2 linked regions of the Kordia antarctica genome follow. The protein of the gene in region 2 interacts with the protein of the main gene of each other region in a pairwise test. Links are inferred from orthologs where the notes say so. Each region holds a gene or a part of one and is shown on either strand. Other genes may lie near its edges. The genes, in order: dnaE and IMCC3317_RS16355.

What was found.
Region 1: the proteins of IMCC3317_RS16355 (region 2) and dnaE interact in binary tests that used the Escherichia coli proteins (3 or more experiments, as listed by UniProt). The link is inferred for Kordia antarctica from one-to-one orthologs.

The regions. Positions count from the first base shown.
Region 1 is NZ_CP019288.1:4,232,382-4,246,039, forward strand. Bases 4,101-9,006 are described here. They hold dnaE (DNA polymerase III subunit alpha), read left to right. Parts: upstream 4,101-4,423; coding sequence 4,424-8,806; downstream 8,807-9,006. Also shown: IMCC3317_RS17625 (hypothetical protein), read left to right, coding at 113-292; IMCC3317_RS17630 (acyl-CoA dehydrogenase family protein), read right to left, coding at 935-2,113; IMCC3317_RS17635 (tRNA1(Val) (adenine(37)-N6)-methyltransferase), read right to left, coding at 2,264-2,977; ribosome maturation factor RimM, read right to left, coding at 2,981-3,508; IMCC3317_RS17645 (30S ribosomal protein S16), read right to left, coding at 3,582-4,100; IMCC3317_RS17655 (carboxypeptidase-like regulatory domain-containing protein), read left to right, coding at 9,295-9,711; IMCC3317_RS17660 (transglutaminase domain-containing protein), read left to right, coding at 9,739-10,752; IMCC3317_RS17665 (ArsR/SmtB family transcription factor), read right to left, coding at 10,890-11,216; IMCC3317_RS17670 (SRPBCC family protein), read right to left, coding at 11,220-11,633; trxA (thioredoxin), read left to right, coding at 11,940-12,260; IMCC3317_RS17680 (DUF58 domain-containing protein), read left to right, coding at 12,540-13,469. UniProt on the Escherichia coli protein: DNA polymerase III is a complex, multichain enzyme responsible for most of the replicative synthesis in bacteria. This DNA polymerase also exhibits 3' to 5' exonuclease activity. The alpha chain is the DNA polymerase catalytic subunit.
Region 2 is NZ_CP019288.1:3,934,632-3,946,219, forward strand. What follows is about bases 5,791-8,626. They hold IMCC3317_RS16355 (methionine aminotransferase), read left to right. Parts: upstream 5,791-6,555; coding sequence 6,556-7,698; downstream 7,699-8,626. Other genes in these bases: IMCC3317_RS16350 (hypothetical protein), read left to right, coding at 5,791-6,353; IMCC3317_RS23210 (hypothetical protein), read right to left, coding at 7,754-7,891; IMCC3317_RS23215 (class I lanthipeptide), read right to left, coding at 7,925-8,080; IMCC3317_RS23220 (class I lanthipeptide), read right to left, coding at 8,115-8,276; IMCC3317_RS16360 (hypothetical protein), read right to left, coding at 8,524-8,626. In the rest of the region: IMCC3317_RS16320 (succinate dehydrogenase/fumarate reductase iron-sulfur subunit), read left to right, coding at 1-224; IMCC3317_RS16325 (M28 family peptidase), read left to right, coding at 518-1,438; IMCC3317_RS16330 (MutS-related protein), read left to right, coding at 1,537-3,312; IMCC3317_RS16335 (GNAT family N-acetyltransferase), read left to right, coding at 3,442-3,975; IMCC3317_RS16340 (alpha/beta fold hydrolase), read left to right, coding at 4,124-5,002; IMCC3317_RS16345 (RNA polymerase sigma factor), read left to right, coding at 5,264-5,755; more of IMCC3317_RS16350, read left to right, coding at 5,748-5,790; more of IMCC3317_RS16360, read right to left, coding at 8,627-8,685; IMCC3317_RS16365 (helix-turn-helix domain-containing protein), read right to left, coding at 8,776-10,470; IMCC3317_RS16370 (hypothetical protein), read right to left, coding at 10,739-10,879; IMCC3317_RS16375 (thioredoxin family protein), read right to left, coding at 11,117-11,588. UniProt on the Escherichia coli protein: Shows aminotransferase activity with methionine and histidine as substrates, and to a lesser extent also with phenylalanine.

The sequences.
Region 1 (13,658 bases), 300 kb from region 2 along the record:
TCATAAATACTTACTCATAATATATCCCATACCATAAACTAAGGTTTCCCCGTAATTAACTCTTATTCAATTACTTTACCTTAACACATTAATTAACTAAAAACTTTATATCATGTTAAAAAACATCATAGAATTAAAAGGAATTCAAACGTTAACCAAGCCTCAACAACAATCAATCAATGGCGGAGTTAGTAACTGTATCAGAAATTGTAGACAAGATTTCGCTGATTGTAGAGAACTTGGAGGTCCAAATTGTTCGGCAAATTTAGCCGCTTGTAAAGCCGCTTGTTAAAACTTTAAATATTTAGGAAAAAATATTTTCGCTTGATTATCAATCACTTAACGATTTTTAAATTCAAAACGTACTATAATTACGGTTTTACCGTAACACAAGTAATGTTTTATCTTATCCATCTCTTAAGATATAGTTTAATTTAGCTGAAAACATATTGAGGTTTAGGGGAATCTCATTATAATAGTATTATTCTATTAGATAAAAGGGAGATCATTCTTGTGACTACTCCCTTTTTTTTAGTGTTGCTGAGGAAACTTAGAGAAATATAAAAGTTAGTTATTTATTAAATTGAGAAATTAGGGGGTCTCATTTAGTAATCAAAATAACTTCCACAAACCTAAAAAGGGATTTCCCAAACTTTCATAAGTTTAGAAAATCCTCCTAAAACATATTCAGAAAAAGAAAACTATTTTATTTAGATTAAATAAAAATAATTATATTTGTAGCCGAATATAATTATTTAGTTTTATGTCTTTTTTAATCGATATAGAAGAAGTTCAAAAAAAGTCGAAGAAGAAAAAAAATAAAGCAGCCAAAAACTGTAAAAGTAAATGTTGCGATAAATTTAAAAAGGGCAATCGCTGTAAACGTTGCCCAATGTTTGATTTATTGAAAAAAGCTTCTTAAAAGCATTCTCTTTTATTTAAAAGCGTTCAATCCTGTAACGTCAAATCCTGTAATTAATAAGTGAATATCGTGTGTTCCTTCATATGTAACTACGCTTTCCAAATTCATCATGTGTCTCATAATTGAATATTCTCCACTAATTCCCATTCCACCTAACATTTGTCGTGCGTCGCGCGCAATTTTCAAAGCCATATCTACATTATTTCGCTTTGCCATAGAAATTTGAGCAGAAGTAGCTGTACCATTCTCACGCATAACTCCCAAGCGCCAAGCTAACAATTGTGCTTTTGTAATTTCAGTAATCATTTCGGCTAACTTCTTTTGTTGTAGCTGAAACTGACCAATAGGTTTGCCAAACTGAATCCGTTCTTTACTATAACGCAAAGCTGTATCGTAGCAATCCATTGCAGCTCCAATTGCGCCCCAAGCAATACCAAAACGCGCTGAATCTAAGCATCCAAGTGGAGCTCCAAGACCAGACTTGTTTGGCAATAAATTTTCTTTAGGAACTTTTACATTATCAAAAATAAGTTCTCCAGTTGCGCTTGCGCGAAGTGACCATTTATTATGGGTTTCAGGTGTAGAAAACCCTTCCATGCCACGTTCCACGATTAATCCATGAATTCGTCCTTCTTCATTTTTAGCCCAAACAACTGCTATTTGACAAAAAGGAGAATTTGAAATCCACATTTTTGCACCATTCAAAAGATAATGATCGCCCATATCTTTAAAATTCGTTGTCATTCCGCCAGGATTACTTCCGTGATCTGGCTCTGTAAGACCAAAAGATCCAATCCATTCACCAGAAGCTAACTTTGGTAAATACTTTTGGCGTTGTTCTTCATTTCCATATTTCCAAATAGGATACATTACTAATGACGATTGCACAGAAGCTGTAGAGCGAACTCCAGAATCTCCGCGTTCAATCTCTTGCATAATCAATCCGTAGCTAATCTGATCCAATCCAGCACCGCCATATTCTTCTGGAATATACGGTCCGAAAGCACCAATATCTGCTAATCCTTTAATAATTTGTTTTGGAAACTCAGCACGTTGTGCGTAGTCTTCTATAATTGGCGAAACGTCTCTTTTTACCCATTCGCGGGCAGCGTCTCTAACTAATTTATGTTCTTCTGTCAAAAGCTCATCTAAATTGTAATAATCAGGAGCCTGGAATAAATCTGGTTTCATTGATTGTATTTTAATAGCATTTTTAATTATACCAAATAGTACTTAAACTATCATTTTAAATTTTATTTAGTATCACTTAAATTTATGAAAATTCCACAAATCTGCATTACAAAAGTAACCATTGAAATCTCACAAAACAAAAACGAATTGTTATAATTTTAAATAAAAATCTTTTGTCAATAAAATGTATGCTTCTGTGTATTGATGTCTTGTGGTTTCTATAACTAATTCTTCTGTGGTAGTCTTTGTTTCTTCAAATGAAAATGTCAACAAACTACGTTTAAAATCGACTTTAGGATTTCCTTTTACATGACATATTTTTCTTGGAAATAATCCGTTGGCTTCCGCCAGATTTATAAAATGCTCGCATTCTTTATATGGAATAACAGTGCAAAATGTTCCAGATGGTTCCAATAATTTAGAAACGCCTTGTAGTAATGCTGAAAAAGGCAACGCGTCTGTAAAACGAGCCGTATCTCGTTGCATATTCTTAGTTTTAAAATCTTCTGTATAAAAAGGAGGATTCGACACAATCAAATCATATGTATCTTCAATTTCATCAACAAATTCATCCAAACCTGCATGATAACAAAACAGGCGATTGCTCCAAGGAGAATTTTCAAAATTATCAACTGCTTGTTCGTACGCATCATCGTCAATCTCAATAGCATCAATTACTTCCGCAGTAGAGCGTTGCGCTAGTTGCAAAGCAATCAAGCCTGTTCCTGCGCCAATATCTAAAATTGCAAACGGATTACTTTCAACAGAAGCCCAAGCGCCAAGTAAAACGCCGTCGGTACCAACTTTCATAGCAGTTTTATCTTGTTGAATAGTAAATTCTTTAAAGCGAAAAGGTTTGCTCATAAGTTACTGTAAATACAAATCTATCAAACCTTCTGGAGCTTCAATATAAATCGTTTTTGCTTTTCGGTCTACTTTTTTAATAATAGCGTCATTAATCGGAATCAAAATTTCAATCGTATCACGTAAAATCTCAAACAAAGGTTGTGAAGTAGAATCATTCACACCAGAAATTATTCCAACCTTTCCAAAAGAAGCATCTTCCACTGCAAAACCAATAACTTCGTGGTAATAAAACTTATTTCCTTCTAGCTTTGGTAGAAATTCTAATGGCAAGTACAATTCACTTTTCAGTAACTGATCCGCTTCTGCTTCAGTATTTACATCTTCAAACTTCAATCGCAACAAATCTGACTTGTGTAACGATGATTTCTCAATAAAAAACGGAATAAAATCGCGTCCGAGTTTAATAAAAACAGCATCCAAATCATCGTACAAATCGGGTTGATCTGTATCTAGTTTTGCTAGCAATTCGCCTTTAAAGCTATACTTCTTAACAATCTTTCCTAAAAAAAAACAATCTTCAATTCGCATATCTCATATCATAAAAAAAGCCTAGCAAATTTACGATTTACTAGGCTCAAAATTATATGTAAAAAACTATAATTTATTCTTCTTCACCAGCTGCAGGAGTTTCTCCAGCATCTTCAACTACATCCGCTACAACTTCTTCCACAACAGGAGTGTTTGCAACAATACGAGCATCATTAACAGCTTTTTCTGCTTCCAAAGCTTTCGCTTTCGCATCAGCTTCAGCTTGTGCTAATGAACCTACTTTACCTTCAACTTGTCCTTCTTTCTCAGCAATCCAAGTGTTAAATTTCTCATCAGCTTGTTCTTGTGTTAAAGCACCTTTACGGATACCACCAAGTAAGTGATTCTTGTACATTGCACCTTTATAAGAAAGGATTCCTCTTGCAGTATGAGTTGGTTGCGCACCATTCTGTAACCACTGTACAGCACCATCAACATTTAAGTCAATAGTTGCAGGATTTGTGTTTGGATTATAAGTACCTAATTTTTCTAAGTATTTACCATCTCTTTTTGCACGTCCGTCAGCGGCAACGATCCAGTAAAAAGGTTTTCCTTTTTTACCGTGTCTCTGTAATCTAATTTTAACAGGCATAAATAATTAATTTGTGAGGTTCTCGACCTCTGTTATTAATGAGTCGGCAAAGATACTAATATTTCTGAAAAACAAATACTTATATCCTTTTATTTGGGTATTCCCACATGAAAAAATGTGGTCGTGCCTTCGTTAGTCGCTTTTTTAGCGAAAAATTACCGTTCCTAACTTCCAAATTACAATTCAAAAATTCGCTAAAAAGAGCTCCAACATACCACTCTGTCACTAATACGGCTTTTGAATACTGTTAATAACTATCTGCTAAAAACACAAAAGAAATTCGTAATTTTATCCATTCAAATTTCTCCACACAAAAACTGCATATGTACTTAATATTTGATACCGAAACTACCGGATTACCAAAACGATGGGACGCACCTATTTCAGACACGGATAACTGGCCTAGATGTATTCAAATTGCTTGGCAATTGCACGATGAATTGGGAAATCTCGTTGAGCATCAAGATTATTTAGTGCAACCAGACGGTTTTAACATTCCGTATGATGCAGAAAAAATTCACGGAATATCTACGGAATTAGCAGCCGAACAAGGAATTTCGTTGCAAGAAATGTTAGCGAAGTTTAATGTTGCATTATCAAAAGCAAAATTCATCGTTGGACAAAATCTTAAGTTCGATCTCAACATTATGGGCGCAGAATTTCACCGAGAAAATGTTGCTAACAAATTGCAAGAGCTTCCCGTATTAGATACCTGTACGGAAGCGACAGCCAGCTTATGTCAATTACCAGGAGGAAGATTTGGGAAATTTAAACTTCCAACACTAACAGAATTACACAACTATCTTTTCGGAGTCGGATTTGGAGAAGCGCACAACGCAACTGCCGATGTAGAAGCAACAACACGTTGTTTTTTAGAATTAATTCGAAGAAAAGAATACAGCATTGAAAAACTAGATGTTACGCCAGATTACTTTGAGCGTTTCTCAGAAAACAATCCGCAGCCGATTAAATTAATTGGTTTAAAACACATCAATCTCAAAAAAGCATCTGAAAAAATTCGGCAGCGTTTGGCAAAAATTCAGCCAGACGACGGAATTTCTAAAGAAGAACTTGCGGAGAACATTCAAACCTTGCAAGATGCGCCATTTTCGCACTTGCACAATCATTCGCAATTCTCAGTATTACAATCAACTTCAAGCATTACCGACTTAGTAAAAGCGGCTTCCAAATACAATATGGAAGCGGTTTCCATTACAGATCATGCAAATATGATGGGCGCGTTTCACTTTGTGTCAGCAGTTAGCAATCATAATAGAGGAGTCAAGGAACGAATCGCGGAAGCGGAAGCAAAAGGAGAAACAAGTGACGAGAACATTCTAAAGCCAATACTAGGTTGTGAATTTTTTGTCTGCGAAGATCATTTAGACAAAACAAGAAAAGACAACGGATATCAAATTGTATTCTTAGCCAAAAACAAAAAAGGCTATCACAATTTGGCAAAAATGTCCTCAATTGCATATACACAAGGATTTTATTACGTTCCGAGAATCGACAAAAAAGTAATAGAACAATACAAAGAAGATTTAATTATTTTGACAGGAAATCTCTACGGGGAAGTTCCAAGCAAAGTTTTAAACATCGGAGAAGTGCAAGCGGAAGAAGCATTGCTCTGGTGGAAAGAAACCTTTCAAGATGATTTGTATGTGGAAATCATGCGGCACGATCAAGAAGATGAAAATCGTGTAAATGATGTGTTGTTGAGACTTGCCAAAAAGCACGAAATTCAATTAGTTGCGACGAATAATACGTATTACATCGCACAAGAAGATGCAAATGCACATGATATTTTATTATGTGTAAAAGATGGCGAAAAACAAGCAACACCAATTGGACGCGGACGCGGATATCGGTATGGAATGCCAAACCAGGAATACTATTTCAAGTCGCCAAACGAAATGAAAACCTTGTTTAAAGATTTGCCAGAAGCAATTCTTTCCATTCAAGAAATTACAGATAAAGTAGAACCATACGAACTTGCTCGTGATGTATTATTACCTGCGTTTGATATTCCAGAAGAATTTCTGTTTGAAGAAGATAAAGCTGACAAAGGAAAACGTGGAGAAAACAAATATTTACGACACTTAACATATGTAGGTGCCAAAAAAAGATACGGCGAAATTACGACAGCAATTGAAGAACGACTCGATTTTGAACTTGCTACGATTGAAAAAACAGGATATCCAGGGTATTTCTTAATTGTTGAAGATTTTATCCGCGAAGCCCGAAATATGGACGTTTCGGTAGGTCCAGGTCGTGGATCTGCGGCAGGTTCAGTAGTTGCCTATTGTTTATGGATTACGAATATTGATCCATTGCTGTACGATTTGCTTTTTGAGCGTTTCCTAAATCCTGATCGTGTGTCGATGCCCGATATTGATATTGACTTTGATGATGAAGGAAGAAGTCGCGTAATGGATTACGTAATTGATAAATACGGTAAAAACCAAGTTGCGCAAATTATTACCTACGGAACAATGGCGGCAAAATCGTCCATTCGTGATACTGCGCGTGTGTTAGATTTGCCTTTAAGTGATGCAGACAGAATAGCCAAATTGATTCCAAATGCAAAACTTGCTAAGATTTTCGGAAAATCGGATGCGGAACTCAAATCAAAATTCCGAACAGAAGAAATACTGCTAATTAACGAATTGGTGAATCTTTCGGAAGAAGATGGCTTAGAAGCGGAAACCATAAACATGGCACGTGTCTTAGAAGGTTCGGTTCGAAATACAGGAATTCATGCGTGTGGAGTTATCATTACGCCAGACGATATTACAAAATTCGTTCCGGTTGCTTTGGCGAAAGATTCCGAAATGTACTGTACACAATTTGATAACTCAGTTGTGGAAGATGCTGGTCTGTTAAAAATGGACTTCTTAGGATTGAAAACCTTAACCTTAATAAAAGATACCGTAAAGCTTGTCAAATACAAGCATGATATTGACATTGATATTGATGAAATTTCCTTGGATGATGAAAAAACTTATGAGTTGTTCCAAAAAGGAGAAACCGTAGGTGTATTTCAATATGAATCGCCCGGAATGCAAAAACATATGAAATCGCTCAAACCAACAACGTTTGCCGATCTCATTGCAATGAACGCATTGTATCGTCCTGGACCAATGGAATACATTCCGAGTTTCATTCGTAGAAAACATGGAGAAGAAGATATTGAATACGATTTAGATGCGTGTGAAGAATATTTAAAAGAAACTTACGGAATTACAGTCTATCAAGAGCAAGTGATGTTGCTGTCGCAGAAATTAGCAGATTTTACCAAAGGTGAAGCCGATGTTTTGCGTAAAGCAATGGGAAAAAAGCAGAAATCGGTGTTGGATAAGATGAAGCCGAAATTTATAAAACAAGCTTCAGAAAAAGGACATGCAGCTGATAAATTAGAGAAAATCTGGAAAGATTGGGAAGCATTTGCAGCGTACGCCTTTAACAAATCGCACTCTACATGTTATGCTTGGATTGCGTATCAAACGGCATACTTAAAAGCGCATTATCCTGCGGAATATATGGCGGCTGTACTTTCTAATAATATGAATGATATTAAAACGGTTACCTTCTTTATGGAAGAATGTAAACGTATGAAATTGGACGTTTTAGGACCAGATGTAAATGAATCGTTTTACAAATTTGCGGTAAATGATTCAGGTGCTGTTCGTTTCGGAATGGGCGCAATAAAAGGCGTTGGACATGGCGCAGTAAAAACAATTGTAAAAGAACGCGCAGAAGGAAAATATAAATCTGTATTTGATCTCGCGAAGCGAATAGATTTACGCGCAGCCAATAAAAAAGCATTTGAAAATTTAGCGCTCGCTGGCGGATTTGACTCGTTTGGAGATACGCACAGAGCCCAATATTTACACACAGAAAACGATAATATTACATTTTTAGAAAAAGCGGTAAAATATGGCGCAAAATTTCAAGAAAACGCAAACTCTGCACAAGTAAGTTTGTTTGGAGAAGCAAGTGATGTGCAAATAGCCGAACCGTTAGTTCCGCCATGTGAAGAATGGGGAACCATGGAGAAATTGGCGCGTGAAAAAGAAGTCGTAGGAATCTATATTTCTGGACATCCGCTAGATGATTTTAAAGCGGAAATGGATTATTTCTGTAATGGAACGCTTGGTCAATTTTCACAAATGGAGAATTACTTGAATCGTGAAATTGCGTTTGGTGGCGTTGTTACAGATGTGCAACACAGAGTTTCTAAAAACGGAAAAGGTTGGGCATTATTTACTGTGGAAGATTATACAGAATCGTACGAATTTAGAATTTTTGGAGAAGAATATTTAAAGTTTAGACATTTCTTTGTGCCAAACTCGTTTGTGTATATCAAAGCGTTTATTAAGGAAGGTTGGACTAATAGAGACACAGGAAAAAAAGGTGATCCGAGAATTCAATTCAACTCCATGCAACAACTCCAAGACGTCATGGAAACTACGGCGCGAAAGTTGACTATTCAATTAGATGTCAATAGATTAAAGGAGAAAAAACTCAATTTTATAAACGAAATTTTATCAACGCACAAAGGTGATAAATCATTGCATTTTACGTTGTACGAACGAAAAGAAAAGATAAAATTACAAGCACCAAGCAAAAATCAAAAAGTAAATATTACACAAGAATTATTGGATGCATTGACTGAGGAAAATGTACGATATAAGATTAATTAGATATATTTTAAATGCTAAATGCTAAATGCTAAATGCTAAATGCTAAATGTTGAATTTTAAATAATGAATTTCTAGTAACGTGAGTTCGATCTAACTTTGTTGCTATATAATTGATTTTCAAAAATTTATTAAAAATGTCAAATCGAGTATTATTGAAATCAAAATATATTTTGATTGGGTTCTCGACTGCGCTCGAACTGACAAACAGTTGATTTAATTGACTTTTCATTTATTACTAATGATTTCTTATGTCGAACTCACGTTAGTAGTGAAAAGCATGTAAAATTGTAAAAAAATAGCTTTTCAAGGAGCAAAATATCATTTTACTAACTTTGAAGCGTTTGATATGAAATTATTGTGAATCAATAAGATATCATAATAATGTCGTAAATTACACATTCACTCATTCAAAAAGGCGGTTTACTCAAAGTAGCTTTTCTATATAGATTTCGAGTGCTAGATTTGATAAAAATAAAACAGTTATACTTATGAAAACACAAGTAACATTTACACGAAAATTATGGATTGCTACAATTTTGATGGTTGTTGCATTCACGTTTAATCCAATGTATGGACAATCTGACACAAAAACTACAGCAGAAGCACAAAGTGGAAGAACTATTAAAGGAATTGTTAGTAATGAATCTGGACCTTTGGATGGCGTTAATATTACGTTGAAAGATTCAAACTCGGGAACTGTAACAAATGCCAAAGGAGAATTTACGTTTCCTAAACCTTTGAAAACAGGAGATGTTTTACTAATTAGTTATTTAGGGTACCAAACAGCCGCAGTAAAAATTAAAGCCAATACGAGCTTTATAAGAACCGCATTAACTGAAGAAATACTTGAGTTTATGGGAAGTTTAAATTCGAATAAGCGGTACAAATCTAAACGCACAAATTAGGAAGTATTCACAGCATAGTATTTTTTAATGAGCATTATAAAATATAGTTTTCTATTCATTTTTGTATTCCAAATTCATGCGCAAGCTTCTGATTTTCCAACGATTAGTTTTGAAAAGGCAGATAAAATTGCATTGGAATACAAAAATGAAAATCTTAGTAATTTACCTGAGTTATCGTATAAACTCACTTCAGATTTAACAACCGATGTTGAGCGTTTTAGAGCTATTTTCAAATGGGTTTGCAGTAGTGTTTCCAATGATTATAAGTTGTATTCAAGAAACATGCGAAAGCGGCAACGATATAAAAATGATAGCTTAAAACTTAGCGATTGGAATGAAAAGTTTCAAAAAATAGCATTTCGAAAACTCTTAAAAGATAGAAAAACCATTTGTACAGGGTATGCGTATCTTATTAAAGAATTGGCGAATTTGGCAAATATAGAGTGTGAAATTGTTCATGGTTTTGCCAGAACAAGTACGATGAATATTGAAAAACTCGATACACCAAATCATTCTTGGAATGCTGTTAAACTAAATGGAAATTGGTATTTGTGCGATCCAACTTGGGCAAGCGGAATTCCTAATCCAACTTCATATCTATTTGAATTTCAATTTAATGACGGTTTTTTTCTGTCTGATCCAAAAATATTTTCTATCAATCATTTTCCTGCTGAAGAAAAATGGTTTCTTTTAGAAGATGAAAAACCTTCATTTGAAATGTTTCTGGAAGCTCCAATTATTTACGGAAAAGCGTACACACATTTTAGCAATCATACCAAACCAAAAAAACTGGAAAATACGGTGCTGAAAAACGAGAATATTCTTTTTGAACTTCAACTTTTAAATCCTGTAAATAAAGAAGATATTATTCTTTTAATTGATACAAATTTTAGTAGTAAAAAAATACATCCTGAGAAAATTTCAATCAAAAATCAATCACTAAGTATAGCATATAAATTTGAAACGACAGGATATTATGATGTCCATTTATATGTGAAAGATGATTTAATTTCGACCTACACTTTTGAGGTTAAGAAATAAAATCAACTATTCGTCACCCTGAACTTGATTCAGGGTCTCACTCATTATTATATTCCGAATTCTTAGTCATGTGTGATTCTGAATCAAGTTCAGAATGACGTACTGTAAGCCTTTATGACACTTAACGGATATGAAATTCAACTGTTTTTCGAATCTAAATAGTTTCCTAAATCCTGTAAAGAATCATCCCAAAATTGTTCGTAAAACTGTAGCCAATTATTGACTTCTTTCAATGGATTTGTATTTACATTGCAAAATCGTTCGCGACCTTTACTTTCAATCGTAACTAAACCGGCTTCTTCAAGTGTTTTGATGTGTTTTGTAATTCCTTGTCGTGTAATTTCAAATTGATTCGAAATCTGCGAAATAGACAATGCGGAAGTTGCAATGACTAAAGCGTGAAAAATATCACGCCGAGTCGGATCTGCAATTGCCTTAAATAAACGTGTGATTTTATCTTGCATATATTATTTTTTTAAATAATCACGTAATTGTGTCATGCAATGATCCCAACCGCCACTGAAACTTTCAAACATAGCAATAGCCGTTTCGCCTTTATAATCAGCAATACCTGAGTGTTCTAAGTGTAATTTTGTTCCTTCTGCTACGGTTTCTAATCTCCAAGAAACCGTAGTTTCAACAGTTGTATTTTCTACTTGCCAGGTATAAATTAATGTATAAGGATCTGCATTTTTTATTTCTCCAGTAATGGTATCACAACCTTTATCTTCCGTAGGGAAAAAAGTATATTTAAATCCTTTCTCAGCTTTGAAGTTGGTTTTTATAAACCAAGTAGATATTTCTTCAGCATTTGTGATAGCATTCCATACAGCATCAATTGAATGTTGAAATATGGTTTCTTTTTGTATTACATCTTTCATAATGGGTTTTATTTTTAATTAATATGCAGCTAACTGGTTGCTAAATTACGAATTAATTTCAGATAAGCAACTTTTTGGTTGCATATATTTCACAAAGAAGTATATGGCAGTTTTTATAAAATGTACAAAAAAGAGTTTTATTCAGTATCTTTGTACATCTATATGAGTATAAAGTAAATGAATAAATAAAATCAATATAGATATAACCAAAACGAATACTTGCTGTGTAAGTTTTGGTAGAATATTTGACTAATATTGCATATATCACAAATAATAAATAAAATAAAAATTTAAAACATACATATTATGGCTTTAGAAATCACAGATGCTAACTTCGAAGAAATAGTAATGAATAGCGACAAACCTGTACTAGTTGACTTTTGGGCAGCTTGGTGCGGACCTTGTAAAATGTTAGGTCCTGTTGTGGAGCAAATTGCAAAAGAATATGAAGGAAAAGCTGTCGTAGGAAAGTTAGACGTTGATGCAAATCAGCAATATGCGGCTCAATTTGGAGTTCGTAACATTCCAACAGTATTAATGTTCCAAAACGGAGAATTAGTAGGACGTCAAGTAGGTGTTGCGCCAAAAAACGCATATACAGAAGCTATTGACAAGTTATTAGTATAAAAATATATTTTCGATTAGAAGATGAAAGGTTTGGTGTATTGCCAAACCTTTTTTATTTTAGTGAAACTCAACTTTGAGAAGTCCAATAGACGCACTGAAATTTGTAAGTTGAACTAATTTCGCTGGATTGCGAGATTTTAAGAATGATATTTTAAAGTTTTTTAGGTTTTAGCGTTTATTTTGAAACTTAATATTCCAAATCGATTCAGCAGTAAAGTGGAATCTCAGATTGCATACATTTTGTGTCAACACGTACATCATTAATCAAAGAAAACGCTTGTGAATTTACAACAAGAATTTAATAAAACGGCAGGATTTAAGAATCTCGAATTGCTTGCACAACAAGTAGTGGAAGGATTTATTTCGGGAATGCATAAGAGTCCATTTCATGGTTTTTCTGCGGAATTTGCTGAACATAAAATTTACAATCAAGGTGAAAGTACGAAGCATATTGATTGGAAATTGTTTGCCAAAACCGATAAACTTTACACAAAGAAATACGAAGAAGAAACCAATTTACGCTGTCATATTATTATAGACAATTCGTCTTCAATGCATTATCCAGAAGTGGAAGCGCCATCAATTGCCAACTTAAATAAAATTGGATTTTCGGTACTTGCAACAGCTTCGTTGATGAATATTCTAAAAAAACAACGTGATGCGATTGGTTTGAGTATTTATTCTGATAGTTATGATTTTTATGCGCCTGAAAAAGGAAGCGAACGTCATCATCAATTGTTATTGAATGCACTTGATAAAACGGTCACTACAAAGCGAATTAATAAAAAAACAGACACATATACATATCTACATCAAATTGCGGAGAAAATACACCGTAGAAGCCTTATTTTCCTTTTTACAGACATGTTTCAAGATGGAGTAGAAGATGAAAAGTTGTTTGAAGCATTACAGCATTTAAAATACAATAAACATGAAGTGGTTTTATTTCATGTGTTTGATTCTGAAAAAGAATTAAATTTTGAGTTTGACAATAAACCAAAACGATTCGTTGATGTAGAATCGGGAGAACATATCGATATTTATGCTGATACGGTTCAGGAAAATTATCAAAAAGCGGTTGAAACTTATTTTCAGCAATTAAAAATGAAATGTGCGCAATACAAAATAAAATATGTTACTGCAGACATTACAAAAGATTTTGAAAAAATATTAGTTACGTATTTGGTTGAAAGACAAAAGTTTGCATAGTTGGGTAAAAAAAAGTTCAATTTTTTATTCAAATATGTTTGCATAAATAGAATTGTAGTGTATATTTGCATCCGCAATCAAGCAACGGTTTGGTAGTTCAGCTGGTTAGAATACATGCCTGTCACGCATGGGGTCGCGGGTTCGAATCCCGTCCAGACCGCTACAATTGCAAAAAAAGCTTCTCTTTAT
Region 2 (11,588 bases):
CAATGTTATTCGTTTCGGCAAAAGTATCGCAATTTGCATTATTGCCACAAGGACAAGTAGAAGCAACAGATCGTGTATTAAATATGGTAAAACAGATGGACGACGAAGGATTCGGAAACTGTACCAACACTGGAGCTTGCGAAGTAGAATGCCCGAAAGGAATTTCGCTTGAAAATATTGCACGTATGAATCGTGAATACTTGTCAGCATCTTTCAAAGGATAACATACATTTACCCGTTGTGCATTTTAATTCAAAAGTATAATAAAGCGTCAGTTCGAGTGATTTTGAGGCACGAAAAATTTTACTTGTGTTGAGCTTGGTCGAAATATCGAGAACCTGTTTAGTGTAAAAAATTGCTATGCTCGATACAAATTTTACTCATTTTCAATCGTAAAATTCACTCGAATTGACGAATTTTATCAAAATGCATAAAAGGGTTACATTTATAAAATTACACTTAAAATCCTGAGCAAATTGCTTGGGATTTTTTAATTAAATTGATCAAAAATAATCCCATGAAATATATCATAAGTAACTTTATAATACTCTTACTTTTAATAAGCTGTAAACAAGAAACCAAGCCCGAAAACACAGAAACCAATCAAACAGAAACGATTGCGTATGACTTCAATGAAATCAATTTATTAAAGCACGTAAAAGAATTATCTTCAGATATATATCAAGGAAGAGAAACAGGAACGCTTGGCGCTACAAAAGCAAAAAACTATATCATTGGTGAATTCAAAAAACTAAACGTAAAACCGTTAGGAGAAAGCTTTGAACAAGTATTTCCATTACCTAAAAAATTAAAAGCTACACAAGGAGAAAATATAATTGGCTACATAAAAGGAAGCGAAAAAGCAGCTGAATACATTGTAATCACAGCACATTACGATCATGAAGGAATCAAAAATGGGAAAGTGTATAATGGCGCTGATGATGATGCTTCTGGAATAAGTGCGTTATTGGCTTTCGCCGAATACCTTCAGAAATATCCACCAAAGCATTCTGTACTATTAATCGCTTTTGATGCGGAAGAAAAAGGATTGTTAGGTTCGTATTACTATATAGAAAATTCCATCGTTCCAAAAGAACAATTAAAGCTTAACATCAACATGGACATGATAAGTCGTAGTGATAAAAAAGAACTCTATGCAGTTGGTCCACAATACTATTCACAATACAAACCAATTATTGAAAACCTTGAAAAAAGTGGAGAAGTAACCTTACTAATTGGTCACAAAGAATGGACATATTCCAGCGATCACGCAGGATTTCACACAGCAAAAATTCCATTCATTTACTTTGGTGTAGAAGATCACAAAGATTATCACAAACCAACGGACGATTTCGAAAACATTCATCCAACGTTTTATACAAATGCGGTACAAACCATCATTTCGTTCTTCAAAGAAGTGGACAATCAGCAATTATAAGTTCGCTAAAACGTTAAAATTGATAACAATCAGCGCCAATCTTCACATATAAATTATAATTTTTTGTTTCTTGGCGAGATATTTCTCAGAAACCTATCATGCAACAACCGATTACTTTCTATACTTCACAAAAAGCAAAATTTGAAGCGGAATTAAAAATTCAACGACGAAAACTCAATCAATCAAGTATTGTACGTTTTGTTGTTTTTTTAAGTATTGCTTTCGCGATATATCTCTTCTTTGGACAATGGAATTATGTCATCATTTCATCAATTGTCGGAATGGGAAGCTTTCTATACTTAGTCTTTCGTCATGCGGATTTAGTCTATCAACGTAACAAACTAAAAGCGTTAATTGAATGCAATCAGGTAGAAATTGATGTGCTCAATGGCGATCTTTCTAAATTGCCAACAGGCGAAGAATTCTTAAACACAGAACACTATTTCAGTTACGACATTGATCTATTTGGAAAAGCTTCATTCTTTCAATATCTAAACAGAGCAACAACGCGCGAAGGAAAAAATGAATTGGCTAAATTATTAGCGAGTAACAATATTTCAGACATTTCAACACGACAAAAAGCAATCCAAGAATTGGCTGAAAAAGCAGATTGGCGACAACATTTCTCAGCAATTGCATTACTCATAAAAGTAGAAACGACTTCAAAAAATATCACAGATTGGTTAAGCGATTACAAAAGTTTCATTCCAAAAATCATGCGGTATATACCAATTATTTTTTCGTTGTTATCAATTGCAGTCGTCATATTATCATTTATGGGAATAATTTCATTTCTCTATCTCTTACTTTGGATAGGAATTGGTTTGGGAATCACAGGAAAATTTCTAAAAAACATCAACAAATTATCGTTTCATACAAGCAAAGCGAAAGATACATTTCAGCAATACGGACAACTCTTAAATCGTATTGAAGAAGCAATATTTACGTCAAAAGGCTTGTTAGAAAAACAACGAAACATTCACAGCGATGTACAAAAAGCGTCCACACTTGTTAGAGAATTTTCAAAACGAATAGATGCCTTAGATAACAGAAATAATATCTTGGTGGCAATCTTCTTAAATGGACTTTTATTGTGGGACATTTCAAAATCATATCAAATAGAAATCTGGATTGACAAACACAGCCAAAAAGTAGCGCAATGGTTTGATGTGGTTACCTTTTTTGATGCGTACAACAGTTTAGGAAACTTTGCGTTCAATCATCCAAAATTTGTGTATCCAACAATTACGAAAAACGGAAACCAGGTTTTAGACGCCAAACAATTAGGACATCCATTACTGCGAACAAAAAACAGAATTGACAACGATTTCAACATCGGAAACTCAGAATTTTTCATAATTACAGGCGCAAACATGGCAGGAAAAAGTACATTTCTCCGAACGGTTTCGTTAAGTATTGTCATGTCAAACACAGGTTTGCCAATCTGTGCAGAAAACGCAAACTATTCGCCTATAAAACTCATTACAAGCATGCGTACAACGGATTCGTTGGCGGAAGGCGCTTCGTATTTCTTTTCGGAATTGCAACGCTTAAAAATGATTGTAGATCAAATCAAGGACGATACGTATTTTATCATTCTTGATGAAATTCTCAAAGGAACAAATAGTCATGATAAAGCAATGGGTTCTAAAAAAATTGTGCAAAAACTCGCGTCACAAAATGCAGCAGGAATCATTGCAACACACGACTTAAGTTTGTGCGAACTTGACAAAGAAATTGATCAAGTCAAAAACTATTTCTTCGATGCAGAAATCATTGATGACGAACTATTTTTCGGCTATCAACTCAAAAAAGGAATCTGTTCCAACATGAATGCTTCATTCTTATTGAAGAAGATGGAAATTGTGGAATAGACTTTTTAGACTGACTTAGAAAGTTGGATTTTTAGATTTTTTATTTGAAACGTCATTGCGAACGATAGTGAAGCAATCTTTATTTTTTTCAATTTTTCAATCATTTAATTTTTCAATAAATAAAATAAAATGGAAGCATATAAAAATTTTGAAACAGAAAGACTTTTCATAAAACCAACTTCAGTTGAAGATGCTGAATTTATCTTTGAATTAATCAATTCTCCAAAATGGATTGAAAATATAGGCGACAGAAATATTAGATCTGTTGAAGCTGCAAAAGATTATATCGTAACTAAAATGCGTCCTCAATTGGAAAGACTTGGATTTTCAAACTATACGCTTACACGAAAAATAGACAACGTAAAAATTGGAACTTGTGGATTATATGACCGAGAAGGATTAGAAGGAATTGATATTGGTTTTGCTTTTTTGCCCGAATATGAAAGAAAAGGATTTGCTTTTGAAGCTGCCAATAAAATTAAAAATGTAGCATTCAATGAATTTGGAGTTAACGCAATAAGTGCCATTACATCAAAAAATAATACGTCGTCTCAAAAACTATTGGAAAAGCTTGGTTTAAAACTTACAGGAACAACAAAATTGCCAAACGAAACGGAAGAATTACTTGTATATAAAATGTATCGAGAACAAACCCAATATTGAACGAAATCGAAAAGAAATCTGCTTACTTATAAACTTCTTGCATTGGTTTTTTTCAATTTTTCAATCATTTAATTTTTCAATTATTTAGTTTCAACCTGTAATAAATCTCACGGAAGTGTACTAAAAGAGAAATACAAAATCACAAACGATGAAAACTAAACTTTCAATTCTATTATTTCTTTTTGCTTTCGCGAATCTACTCGGACAAGAAACCCAAAAAACACCTGCTTTTGAAGTTTCCGTTCATGGAAAAGGCGACACCATGTTCTTAATTCCTGGATTATCTTGTTCGGGAAATGTTTGGAATGAAACCGTTAAAACATACAAAGACAACTACGAAATTCATGTCATTACATTGGCAGGTTATGGTGGCGTGAAACCAATTGCTTCGGAGAACATTCTGCAAGAAGTCAAAACAGAATTAATCGGATATATCAAAAAGCATAAAACCAAAAACAGCATTTTAATTGGTCACAGTATTGGCGGATTTACAAGTTTATTAATCGCAATTGAAGATCAAAATCTAGTTTCAAAAATTATCATTGTAGATAGTTTACCGTTTTTGGCTGGTTCTTACAATGATGCAGTCACAGTAGAAGTTGTAAAATCTTCCTATGGAATGATGAAAGAAATGTACATGCCAATGGACAGTTTAACGTTGAGAAATACGCTAAAACAATCAATTAATGGAATGATGCGCAACAAAGAAAATCTTGAATTTGTAGTAAATGACGCAGCAAAGTCAGACCGTAGAACACTTGGATTTACAGTATTTGAAATGTTAAGTACAGACATTCGTGATGACATTCAACACATAAAAACGCCAACATTAGTTTTGACAAACTGGAACAAACCTATTCCACAATTTCCTAACTTTACACGTGCCGATAAGTTGAAAATGTATCAAAAACAATATGAAAATTGTAGTTCGTGCACAGTAAAAATTATAGACAAAGCAGAACATTTTATCATGCTCGATAATCCAACGGAATTTTACAAGGAAGTTTCTAATTTTATCAACGAATGATTGTAAAATTAACAGTGAATTTTTTTTCTGAAGTATAGAAAAGGTTTTGCGTTAAAAATTTTCGAAGCCTTGGAGAAAATTTAGCAAAAGTTTTTCGGTTTTAGTTTTCCGAAGAGAAAACTAAAAATACCTGCCAGAAAAATGCCTTTTCTTTTGTTTCTTTTCTTTGGGCAAGCAAAAAATAAGAAAGATCAAATAAATTAAATGTAATCAATGATTTTATCAGTTATTTCTAATTTATATAAAATGTAAAACACGCGCATGCGAGAAGATTATTTCAAAGAAATCATCACACATCACAAAGACAAAATCTACCGAATTTGCTTTGCATATCTCTATGAAAAAGAATTGGTAGATGATTTGTATCAAGAAGTATTAATCAACGTATGGAATGGACTCAAAAATTTCAAAGGAAATTCAAAACTAACAACTTGGTTGTACAGAGTTACGCTAAATACAACAATTACGTTCAACAGAAATACTAAAAAACACCTGTCACTTTTTAATAATGAATTGCCCGATACGTTTGAAGCAGCCATTGATACAGAACGGCAATCGCAAGAAAATCGTGTGAATAAACTCATGCAATGTGTACAAAAACTCAAAAAAGACGAGCGGTTAATTATCAGTTTAGTTTTAGAAGAACTGAGTTACAAAGAAATTGCAGACATCATCGGAATCGAAGCCAACAATGTTGGTGTTCGTATTAGTAGAATCAAAAAACGACTTTTAAAAATATACAATAATGAATGATTTCAACGATTTACAAAACGATTGGAACTCAGTTTCTTCTAAAGAAATTGAACGAAAAGATGTGAGCGATTCATTATTTGGAAAGCTCAAAAAACTACAACGCAAAATTGTGTTTGGAAACGTATTAATGAGTATTTCTTTTGCAGTAATATTTGTAGTTTTTGGTTGGTTATGGAAGGCAAATCCGCTCAAAGAACGTTCGGATAATTTCTATTTAGCATTAACATTTATGTTCATTCTATTAACTGTGACTTTAGCAATGATGTGGTATCGCGTATTATTTTGGCGTACGCCGAATGATATTTCGGAAAACATGAAATCATTCGCGACGAAAATGCTGAAAAAACTAAAATATTTCAAGTGGATTACCAATTTTTTTATGCCAGTTTATTTGGTATTATTAGCTATTGGAATGACGATTTATTTTCAAGATGTTTTGCATGAAGCAACGTTGCAATTTAAGTTGATAGCATACGGAATGACATATAGTTGGCTGTTAATTGTTGGATTTATCATCGTTCGAAAAAAGCAACAAAAAAACAACAAAGACGTAGATCCGATTATTGAAAATTTAGAAGAAATTCTGGAGAATTTTTAAATAGATAAAAGAGTCAAGAATATTGTTGTAAGATGTTTTGAATGGATTTCGTCATGCTGAACTTGATTCAGCATCTCACTAGACATACAGAAATGCACTTTTTGTTCAATATTGACGCTTTAATTTATTATGCTTAATTTTCAACAGACAACAGACAACAGACAACAGACAACAGACAACAGACAATAGACAACAGACAATCATGAACCACATTTCCAAACTTCCAAACATAGAAACCACGATTTTTACCGTGATGAGTCAATTAGCAGCACAGGAAAACGCAATTAATCTTTCTCAAGGATTTCCTAATTTTCCTTCTGATCCAAAATTGATTGAACTTGTTCAGCAAGCATTGCGTGAAAATTACAATCAATATGCGCCAATGCCAGGCGCGTTAATTTTACGCGAAGCAATTGCAGAAAAAATGGAATTATTGTATCAACGAGATTACAATCCGGCAACAGAAATTACGGTTACAGCAGGCGCAACACAAGCTATTTTTACCATTATAAGTGCATTTGTACGACCAACTGACGAAGTCATCATATTTACGCCAGCATACGATTGTTACGCACCAGCGGTTGAGGTTCACGGTGGAAAAGTAATCCCGATTCAGCTGAAAGGAAAAGAATTTTCAGTGGATTGGAATGAAGTTCGAAGTAAAATTACGACGAAAACAAAGTTGCTAATTATCAATACGCCGCACAATCCAAGCGGAACGGTTTTGTCAAAAGCAGATATGTTAGAATTGTCGTCAATTCTAGAAAATACAAACATTATATTATTGAGTGATGAAGTCTACGAACACATCATTTTTGATGGCGCACAACATCAAAGTGCGGCTTTATATCCGAAACTTGCCGAACGCGCTTTTATTACAGCTTCTTTTGGGAAAACATTTCATAATACAGGTTGGAAAATGGGCTATTGCGTTGCGCCAAAAGCATTGATGCACGAATTTAAAAAAGTACATCAATTCAATGTGTTTTCAGTGAATCATCCGATGCAAATTGGAATTGGAAAGTATTTAAAAAATCCAAAGAATTATTTGGGACTTCCGGCATTTTTCCAGCGAAAGCGAGATTATTTTCTAAATGAAATTAAAGATTCTCGTTTTACGTGGAAACCATCACAAGGAACGTATTTTCAGGTTTTATCTTATGAAAATATTACGGACGAATTTGATACCGAATTTGCCAAAAGATTAACGCGCGAATACAAAATTGCGTCCATTCCGCTTTCTGTGTTTAACACGAATAAAGAAGATCATAAATTGTTGCGTTTCTGCTTTGCTAAAACAGAAGAAACGTTAGCACAAGCTGCAAAAATTTTGAATAGAATATAAAAAGGACACTTCGAGAGTCTCAGTGTCCTTTTATTTTACCTAAATAATTTTTTCATTAATGTACTACACAAGAAGTGATGCAAATAGTTCTGAATGAACGTCCTCCACCATTTATTGTGTGTTGTTTTTTAGGATCTAAATTTGCAATTGATGCTTTTACTAATTTTAATGATTTTGTTTTTTGAGTTTTCATAAGTTTTGGTTTAATGAGGTTAATGAATAAATTTTAGTGTGCGTGACAAGATGTAACACACATTGATGTTCTACTATTACAATCGCCAATGCGTGTGCGTCCACCAACAACTTCTTGTTGTGTTTGTGGATCTAAATTTGCAATTGACGCCTTTACTAATTTTAGTGATTTTGTTTTTTGAGTTTTCATAAATTTTGGTTTAATAAAGTTAATAAGTTAATTTTTAGTGAGCGTGACAAGAAGTAGCGCATACAGAATATTCTATACTTCCGCAACCTGTCCAAGGGCTTGTTCTACCACCGATAACTTCTTGTTGTGTTTGTGGTTCCAAATTTGCAATGGAAGCTTTTACTAACTTCAGTGATTTTGCTTGTTGTTTTTTCATGGTTTAAAGTTTAAGATTGTTTAATAATTCACTTCTTATATAGGTTACAAATATTCCCTAATATTTCGCGATTTTTGTTTCTTAAAAGTATACTAGAAATTGCGTCATTCAAAAGATTGTTAACGCAAGAAGCATAAAAATTGTAGCAATTGAGGTAAGAGAAATTATATGAAAATTAGAAAGTGAAGCATAAAAAAACCAGAAGCTAAACTTCTGGTTTTTGAAAAATTATACGATATAATTACTGTTAATAACAAACAATGTCTCCACATTGTGTAGCCATTCCAGAATTTCCAAGTCCCGTATCTCCTTGGCGAGTTCCGCCTTTAAGTTGCATGGAAATTTTTTGATTAATTTGAGAGATAGTTGCTTTTGTAAGCTTCAATTTTTGTAACTGCTTTACTTTCATAAATTAAGATTATTTAGTTAGAATAATGTGAAAGATAGCATATTCAAAAGCTAAAACATATAATGGTGTACTATGTAAACCTCAAATTATTTAATTTGAGGTGTCATTTCCTAATGTATTCTCAAGATTCTTAATATAATAGGAAGGATACAATTTTGTATACGCTTTAAAATATTTTGTAAACGAATTTGTACTCTTATATCCTATTTCTTCGGCAATATGCTTGATAGAATAGTTGCGAAATTTTGAATCTTCTTTGAGCCGTTTCAATACATATTCAATACGTAATTCGTTGATATATTCGTAAAATTTTTTCTGCTTATACGTTGTAATAATTTTAGATAAATACGTCGTGTTGGTCTTTACTTTTTTTGAAATTGTTTGTAGCGTGCAATTACTATTTAGATAAAAAAGTGATTGTTCTAACTTATCCAAACGCTCTAAAATGGCTTGTACTTTTTTATCTTCAATAGTAAAATTAGCTTTCTTTTTTGGTACTTTTTTAGCTTCAATTTGTGAAACTAGTTTTTCAAAAATGACTTTATTTTGTTTTCTAACTTTGATGAATTTAAACAAGAAAAAGCCACACAATCCTAACACAAAAAATGTGAACATAATTACATAAACCAATCTATTTCTCAACTTAGATGTCAAGGAAGAAAGATCATCATTTTCTTTGCGAACCGTTTCATATAAATCTTTAATAACTTCAATTTGTCTCGTTTCGTTGTATTTATTTAACTCTATATATTTTTGCGTATACGCTAAATAGTATTCGTTTTGTTGAAGTTGCTCATACGAATTTGCCAACGTACGATACGTTCCTAATAATTCTGGCGGATTGAAACTATCTACTTTTTCCGTATTTTTTGTAGCAACAATAGTTTCTACTTTTTTAAGAAATTCAACGGCTTTTTGATAAGATTTTAATTCGTAATATGATTTTCCTATATAATAATAGATTTCTGTTAATCGTTTTTGATTATTGAGTCCTTTTGTAATCTTTTCTGCTTTGGTTAAATATTCAATAGCTACTTCAAAATCACCTTTGATAAAATAGGCAATTCCAAAATCGATATAAAAATAACTCACACCTTCATCGTCGTTAATAGCCAAACTCTTTTGCAATCCAATTTTAGAATAATGCAAGGTAGAATCGGGTAGTTGTAAACGTAAAAACGTGCCGCCAACGCCCATATATGAATTAATTGCAATCAATGGATCTTCAAATTGATATTGATCGGCTAATTGCGCATTGTGTTTGTAAATTTCCAATGCTTCATCAAAAAATCCCATGCGCCTTTTTATCTTCGCAATATTGGCTTTTGCTTTAATTTTTAATTGAATATCGTTTCGTTGATTTGCAATGTCTAAGGCTTTTAGGTAACTCGCCAACGCTCTCTTATTATCGCCAAGATTTATAATTGCAGTACCTTTTGTAAGATATGATTCTGCCAGCGAAACGTCATTATTTAACTTCTTTGCAGTTACAATGGCGGAATCACAATAGTGAATAGCAAGCGAATAATTTCCTTCAATAGTAGCAATGCGTGCATTTTGAAAATGTGCATTAAAAACACCTTCTGTGTCGTTTGTATTTCTACTTTTTTCTAGCAGAATTTGTGTGTATTTTTTGGCTAAATCAGGATTGGAATGTTTCTGTTGAATGATAAATTCTAAGATTTCTTTTGAAGATGCATTTTCGGGCATTTCTTGCGCAAAGGTGTTTGAAGCAAATACTATGAAAACAATATAACTCCAAAACGTAACTACCTTTCGTATCATAAAAACTTGATTTTGAGAAAATGGAATGCTCTTTTTTGAAAAGTACGTTAAAAACTGTGGTAGGGCATTTTTAATTATGACTTTTCATGAAAGAAGATAAAGAGTTAAAAATAATAATAATAAAATATATACATCTTGTTTTGAGTTTTATTTAATCTTAAAAAGGAAGAATGTAAAAAACAGCAATAAAATTTTTGCATCATTTCAATAAAAAAAGCTTCTCGTCGAGAAGCTTTTTCATATACATTGTTCTTAAAACAATCTTTTATTAATGGTGTTGGCAACATGGAGCTGCTGGTCCATCAGAGGTTGTCGGACGGAGACCTTTTCCTTTAATTTGATCTAAACTCTCCAAACGTGCAATTGCCATTTTTGCTAATGCTAACTTTTTGATGCTTTTTACTTTCATGGTTATAAATTTTTAAATTGGTTATGATCTAAATATAACTATTAAATAAGAACAAAGCAATTTTGCTCAAAAAAAAATAAGTATTTGCGGATAGAATAGACAAAGAATTAACTTTGTTTTTTATCATACTCAAGTTAAAATAATTTTTGTGCTCCAGTGTCTAAACACAAAAAGCAACGCCAAATCTCACATGGAGAAGCGTTGCTTTTCTAAACAAACTTTGCGTTGAAATTAGTATCACTGCATTTTGGCTAACATTGTCTTAGCATTTGTATCATTCGCATCCAACTCCAATACTTTGTGGTAGTTTTCCGTTGCTTTTTCATAATTTTTTGCAACAAAATAGGCTTCTGCCAAACTATCATAACAGTTTTTATCTGTTGGAAATAATTTTGTATTTATAGTAAAAACGGTAATCGCTTTTGATGTCGCTTTCGCGCGAAGCAACACATAACCATATGTATTTAATTCACTTAAACTTTTTGAATACGCCTGTAGTTTGGAAGTCACTTTTTCTAAATTTTCAGTTACGTAAGAAGCGCCTTTTTTAGTGAAAATATGATCCAATTGCGAAACAACTTGATACTTATGTTCGTATGATTTTCCACGACAAATTTTCAACAAATCGGCTTCCAAACTTTCCACAGGATGTTCTACAATACGTCCAACTTCCTTTCCTCTTTTATTGTATACAATAAAGGTTGGAACT